2 linked regions of the Heliomicrobium gestii genome follow. The main gene of each other region encodes a partner of the protein of the gene in region 2 in a complex. Links are inferred from orthologs where the notes say so. Each region holds a gene or a part of one and is shown on either strand. Other genes may lie near its edges. The genes, in order: accD and accC.

Evidence for each region.
Region 1: the proteins of accC (region 2) and accD are in contact, whole or in part, in a solved structure (PDB 8UXZ), measured with the Escherichia coli proteins. The link is inferred for Heliomicrobium gestii from one-to-one orthologs.

The regions. Positions count from the first base shown.
Region 1 is NZ_WXEX01000009.1:30,885-33,962, reverse strand. The notes cover bases 71-2,823. They hold accD (acetyl-CoA carboxylase, carboxyltransferase subunit beta), read right to left. Parts: upstream 1,968-2,823; coding sequence 1,173-1,967; downstream 71-1,172. Other genes in these bases: GTO89_RS11255 (DNA polymerase III subunit alpha), read right to left, coding at 2,665-2,823; mtrB (trp RNA-binding attenuation protein MtrB), read right to left, coding at 2,302-2,535; GTO89_RS11265 (putative signal transducing protein), read right to left, coding at 2,075-2,275; accA (acetyl-CoA carboxylase carboxyl transferase subunit alpha), read right to left, coding at 166-1,173. Outside these bases: GTO89_RS11280 (pilus assembly protein TadG-related protein), read right to left, coding at 1-56; more of GTO89_RS11255, read right to left, coding at 2,824-3,078.
Region 2 is NZ_WXEX01000007.1:38,460-41,626, forward strand. Bases 209-3,050 are described here. They hold accC (acetyl-CoA carboxylase biotin carboxylase subunit), read right to left. Parts: upstream 2,390-3,050; coding sequence 1,028-2,389; downstream 209-1,027. Other genes in these bases: GTO89_RS09455 (hypothetical protein), read right to left, coding at 252-875; accB (acetyl-CoA carboxylase biotin carboxyl carrier protein), read right to left, coding at 2,405-3,050. Outside these bases: GTO89_RS09450 (hybrid sensor histidine kinase/response regulator), read right to left, coding at 1-198; more of accB, read right to left, coding at 3,051-3,167. UniProt on the Escherichia coli protein: This protein is a component of the acetyl coenzyme A carboxylase complex; first, biotin carboxylase catalyzes the carboxylation of the carrier protein and then the transcarboxylase transfers the carboxyl group to form malonyl-CoA.

The sequences.
Region 1 (3,078 bases), on a different replicon or contig from region 2:
AAAAAAATAACGATGGCGCCCTTCTGATCGCTGTTGCGCCTGTTGTGATCGCGCATGTCCGTAACCCCCCCTCTCTGCATTGTACGGAAAGGGCGGACGGAAGGTAAAAGAAAACGCCGCCGGTGCTTGCGCCCGGCGACGTCTTTTTGATTATTTGTTTCGCAATCACATCTCGGCCGCATCGGAAGCGTCCGCGCCGCAAGGTGCGAAGGGCTGATCATCGATGCAGTGCAACCCCAGGTTGCGATACTTGCTGTAGCGGCCTTCGAGCAGTTCCTGGTCGGAAAGGGCCATCAGCGATTCCAGTTCGCCGCTGAGCGCCGCCGCCAGTTCTTTCGCCGTTCCGATCGGGTTGCGGTGGGCGCCGCCAGAGGGCTCGGGGACGATGCGGTCGATCAACTTCAGGTCTTTCAACCGCTCCGCCGTGATGCCCATGGCCGCCGCCGCCTGCGGCGCCAGGGTGGCATCCTTAAAGAGGATCGAGGCGGCCGATTCGGGCGAAGCGACGGAGTAGACAGCGTGTTCCATCATCAACAGACGGTCGGCCACACCAAGGGCCAGGGCGCCGCCGCTGCCGCCTTCACCGATGATCACAGAGATGATCGGCACCGGCAGTGCCGCCATCTCAAAGAGGTTGCGGGCGATGGCTTCTGCCTGGCCGCGCTCCTCGGCGCCGATGCCGCAGTAGGCGCCCGGTGTATCGATAAAGCAGATGATGGGCCGGCCGAACTTGGCTGCCTGCCGCATCAGCCGCAAGGCCTTGCGATACCCTTCAGGATGGGGCATGCCGAAGTTGCGGTAGATGTTCTCCTTCGTATCCTTGCCCTTCACATGGCCGATGACGGTGACGGGACGGCCTTGGAAGCGGCCGATGCCGCCCATGATGGCCGGGTCGTCGCCGTAAAGGCGGTCGCCCTTCATCTCGAAGAACTCCTCGAAGATCAGCCGGATGTACTCGATCGTGTTGGGCCGGTCTGGGTGACGGGCCAATTGGGCCTGCTGCCACGGCGTCAAGTCGCGGTAGATCTTCTTGCGCAGTTCCTCAGCCTTCTGTTCCAGCGTGGCGATTTCGCTGGTGAAATCAAGGTCCTTTTCGTGAGAGAAGGTGCGCAGTTCGTTGATTTTCGTCTCCAACTCAAAGAGCGGCTTTTCAAAATCCAGCGGCAATGCCATCAGCCCTGCACCCCCTCAACGGCATCACAATGATGCAGGCCCAGCAACGCAGCCAGTTGTTCGCGCATTTTCGGGCGTTCGATGATGATGTCGACCATGCCATGTTTTTGCAAAAATTCTGACCGTTGAAATCCTTCAGGCAGTTTCTGACGGATCGTCTGCTCGATCACGCGAGGACCGGTGAAGCCGATCAAAGCGCCCGGTTCGGCGATGATCAGGTCACCCAGCATGGCGAAGCTGGCCGTGACGCCACCGGTCGTCGGATCGGTAAGGATGGAGAAAAAGGGCAGCCCAGCCTCAGAGAGGCGCGTCAGGGCGGCGCTGGTGCGAGCCATCTGCATCAGCGAGAGGACGCCTTCCTGCATGCGAGCGCCGCCGGAAGCGGAAAAGAGCACCAGCGGCAGGCGCAGCTTCAGCGCTCGTTCAGCGGCGCGCACGATCTTCTCACCGACAACGGCGCCCATGGACGCCATGATGAAACGGGGATCCATCACACCGATGGCGAAGGGGATGCCACAGATCCTGCCCTGGCCGGTAGAGATCGCCTCACCCATCGACGTCTCAATCTGACACTTCTGAATTTTTTGTGCATATCCAGGAAACTTGAGGGGATCCTTCGTTGCCAACTCCCGGTCCCACTCGATAAAGCTGTTCTCATCGACCAGCATGTTGATCCGTTCCTGCGCCGTCATCCGAAAGTGGTAACCGCACCGGCATACCTTCAGATTCTTCTCTAACTCTTTCGTCAACAGGATCTGCTGACACTGCTTGCATTTCACCCACAAGCCATCCATTTGTTTATCGCGCCCCTTATTCGAAAGTGGTTCCGCTGGTACGGTTACGCTGGGGAACTGCCCGCGGCGTGACAGCGTGGGTGGCGTGGGCCGAGGCTTGGCTATGGTCAACCGCCCAAGGCCCCGCTCAAAATCTCATGGGCTTCTTCAGCTTCTGATTCTGGCACGAGGATTTCTACGGAACCTGAATCGCCAAGATGAGGCACCCCAACAGGTCGCAACATGACGAGCAAACCTTCGTTGGTGAGTACATTCTTCAACATTTCGGCGGTTGTGCGGTTGGGTGCGATGTAAACGACGGTCCACATAGGGAATCACCTCTCTCTTGTCCCATTCAGATTCCGGCTTCGATTTCACCGTGCTTGGTAAAGATCGTCGCCCGGCCGCGGATCTTCATGGCCGATGTATGTTCCGTGAACTGGGCAACCATAACCTCGCCTTTGTCCAATTTCTCGGAATGGTGGAACCTCGTATCCTTGCCCCGTGTCAAGCCGATGATCGTTACGCCGTTCTCCAAAGCTTTGATGACAATGTACTCGCCACCGATGGACGTTTCCTTCTCCAGCATAAGAGCACAACCTTCCCTGAGATTATGTCAATTTCCGTGTTGTCGCACACATGGAAGACCCAGATCAGATTAAGGATAACACAATTTTTACCTTCGATGCAAATCATATCGAAGATCAATCGATCATTCCTATCCCTGGGCGACTTCCATTCGAATCCCGTCGAAATGCCGACCCAGCGCTGCCTGGAGGTCACCGGACAGGGTGACCCAAAGGTCAGGATTCAGGCGGAAGGCTTTTCGATCCGCTGTAAAAAAAAGTTGAACCGGCGATGGTCCTCCGTGGGCGCGGAGGATGGAAATGAGTCGTTCACGGGCTCCCTCGTCGGTCGAGGCGACCGGCAGCCAAAGCTGCAGCGTCGGCGCATCCGGTCGATGCGGTGGGTTTTGTGGGTTCGTGTTTGTTGGGTTCGTGTCTGCCGCCGCGTTAACCTTTCGCCCGACCGCTGCCCTCGCCGGATCGAAGGCCGCGCTGGTCTGCGCCGCCGTAACCGGATCGACAGACGCCGCCAGTTGGGCGGCGTCCACCACCAGGAGATTCTCACA
Region 2 (3,167 bases):
CAAGTTGTCGAGTAGGGTCTTTCTTTCTGCAAGCAGTTTCTCTACTAACATTTGTTGATAACTCGGCAATAGATGATCATTCATATCGAATTGGCTTAATCCCCTTATCCCCTTATGCTTTTTACGCACGGCCAAGCTGCGGCAACGTCTTTTGCCTTTCCATTGAACAGTTGAAGACTCGTCTTGATGCTCCTTCACTGGTGGCCTCCTCCATTAGCCCATGATTGACAGAAGATCCTCTGCACCCATTCCTAGCGGATAAGCGACAACTCCTCAGCCAATTCTTCTTCCGGAGAGGTCAAGGCAAAGGTGAATGGAAAGACCCTTCCGCTTTCATAGTAGTTTTGCCAAATCCATTCGTAAATAGAGGCGAAAATGAAATTGAAAATTAAGATCTTATCAAGAAATTCTTTTTTCGGAGCGATATGCATAAGCAAACTGAGCGGCTGATTTAGTAATGCCAACAGCGCGCTGGCTATCCCTATCTGTATAGCCATCTCATGATTTTTAAATTGTAAGAAAAACCCTGTCGGAACCTCTATGCATTGCTGGCCCGGCTTATAGTAATTCACAAAACCGCAACACAAGACAACTCGTCCATGAGCGATATGTTTCGAATCCGGTTCTGCGAATAGGGCGTTCGATAGAACGATCAGTATATCCGTATTATCGATTTGTAGTGCCTGTCTGCTTTCACTTACTTCGATGCGATATACGCTATAGGGTCGTTTTGATGCGTACACGGTGCTGCTGTGGGCGTTAACGTAAAAACCGCGGAGAAGGAAATACTTCTTGAGCAGGCTTCCCAAGAACAGCACGGCCCTTTGGTTATAGTCGATGACCTCTATAACGACATTATCCTCGATCCGTTTCATATTTCCACCCCTACTTTTTTTGGGAATCATAGCATCCATATGTAGGGGTAGAAAATAATACGGGGTTAAATAGGGATATGGAGAGTTAAAACAACCCGGCTCACAAGGAGCCGGGTTGTTTAAGCCATCCTTATTCGATTATCAGAGGTTCTCTATTCTCCCAGCATCCGCCGCTGGATGAAATTGGTGTATACCTCACCGCGCTGGAAGAAGGCATTGCCCAACACTTTTTGTTGGAAGGGGATCGTCGTCTTGACGCCTTCGATGACAAATTCATCAAGGGCGCGCTGCATGCGAGCGATGGCTTCATTGCGATCACGGCCCCAGACGATCAGCTTTCCGATCATGGAGTCGTAGGTGGGCGGGATGCTGTATCCGGCATAGGCGGCGCTGTCAAGGCGGACCCCCGGGCCGCCGGGGGGATGGTAGGCCGTGATCTTGCCGGGGCTCGGCATGAAATTGCGGCTCGGATCTTCCGCGTTGATCCGGCATTCGATGGCATGGCCGTTGATGACGATGTCCTCTTGGGTGTAGCCCAAGGGCTCGCCGGCGGAGACACGGATCTGCTCCTTGATCAGGTCGATGTTGGTGATCAGCTCCGTGACAGGATGCTCGACCTGGATGCGGGTGTTCATCTCGATGAAATAATACTGGCCATGCTTGTCCAGCAGGAACTCGACAGTCCCGGCATTGACGTAGTTGACAGACTTGGCGGCCAGGACAGCCTGTTCGCCCATCTCCTTGCGCAGTTCCGGCGAAAGGGCCGGCGAAGGCGCTTCTTCCAGCAGCTTCTGGTTCCGCCGCTGGATGGAGCAGTCCCGCTCGCCCAGGTAGACCGTGTTGCCGTACTGGTCGGCCATGATCTGAAACTCGATGTGGCGCGGCTCTTCGATGTATTTTTCGATGTAGACGGCGTTGTTGCCGAAAGCGGCTTCCGCCTCCGCCTGGGCCGTCTGGAGGGCGTTGATGAGGTCTTTGTCGGAGTGGGCGATGCGCATGCCCCGACCGCCGCCGCCGGCCGATGCCTTGATCATGACGGGATAGCCGATCTCCTCAGCGATCTTCTCAGCGTCTTCCGCCTTGGTAACGATGGACTCGGAACCGGGGACGACACGGACGCCCGCTTTGATCATCGTCTCCCGCGCGACGGCCTTGGAACCCATCGACTCAATGGCCTTGGAAGTGGGTCCGATGAATTTGATCTTGCAGGTCTCGCAGATCTCGGCGAAGTAGGCGTTTTCCGAGAGGAAGCCGAAGCCGGGGTGGATGGCTTCGGCGCCGGAAACGGTGGCGGCGCTGATGATGTTGGGGATATTCAAATAACTGCGGTTTGAGGGCGCCGGTCCAACGCAATAGGCTTCATCGGCCAGTTTTACATGCAGGGCGTCCTTGTCGATCTCCGAGTAGACGGCTACCGTCTGGATGCCCAGTTCCTTGCAGGCGCGTATGATGCGGACGGCGATCTCGCCCCGGTTGGCGATCAGGATCTTGTTAAAGAAGCTGTGGTGTCCCATTTATTAGGCGCCCCCTCAGGCTTTTTCAACGAGGAAAAGGGTTTGGCCGTATTCGACGGGCGCGCCGTTTTCCACGAGGATGTCGACAATGGTTCCTTTGATTTCGGCTTCGATCTCGTTCATCAGCTTCATCGCTTCAATGATGCAGACCGTGGAGCCGGTGTCCACTTTGCTGCCCTTTTCCACATAGGGGCGGGCGTCGGGGGCCGGAGCGCGGTAGAACGTGCCCACCATGGGCGAGGTGATGGCGACGACATTCGGATTCTTGGCCTGATCGGCGGCCGGTTTCGGCGCCGGAGCGGCAGCTTCCGCTGCAGGCGCAGAGGCAACTGCGACGGGGGCGCTCACCATCACAGGGGCGGTGGCAGGCGCATGGATGGCCGATCCCTTGCGGATGGCGACCTTGACACCGTCACACTCTACTTGCAATTCGGCAATGTCCGTACCGTTCAGAACCTGAATGAGTTCTTTGATCTCTTGGACGTTCACCTTCATATCCTCCTTCTGCGCTTTCCCTCTAAGGGTTGCGGACTGGTCTCCCCCAGGCAGGGGAGCCGGCGGGTCTTCCTGATTCTGAACGATCGGGGCGACCACGTGGGCTTGCGGGTTTTTCCGATAGTCGAAAAACTTCAGCGCCACCTGCGGGAAGAGGGCATAGGAGAGGACATCCTCTTCGCTCTGGGCCAGCGGGCCCATTTCGCGACGGACGCGATCCATAGCCGGTTCGAGCAGGTCGGCGGGACGGCAGTCGATCTGTTTGTCGTCCTTGAGGATCTTG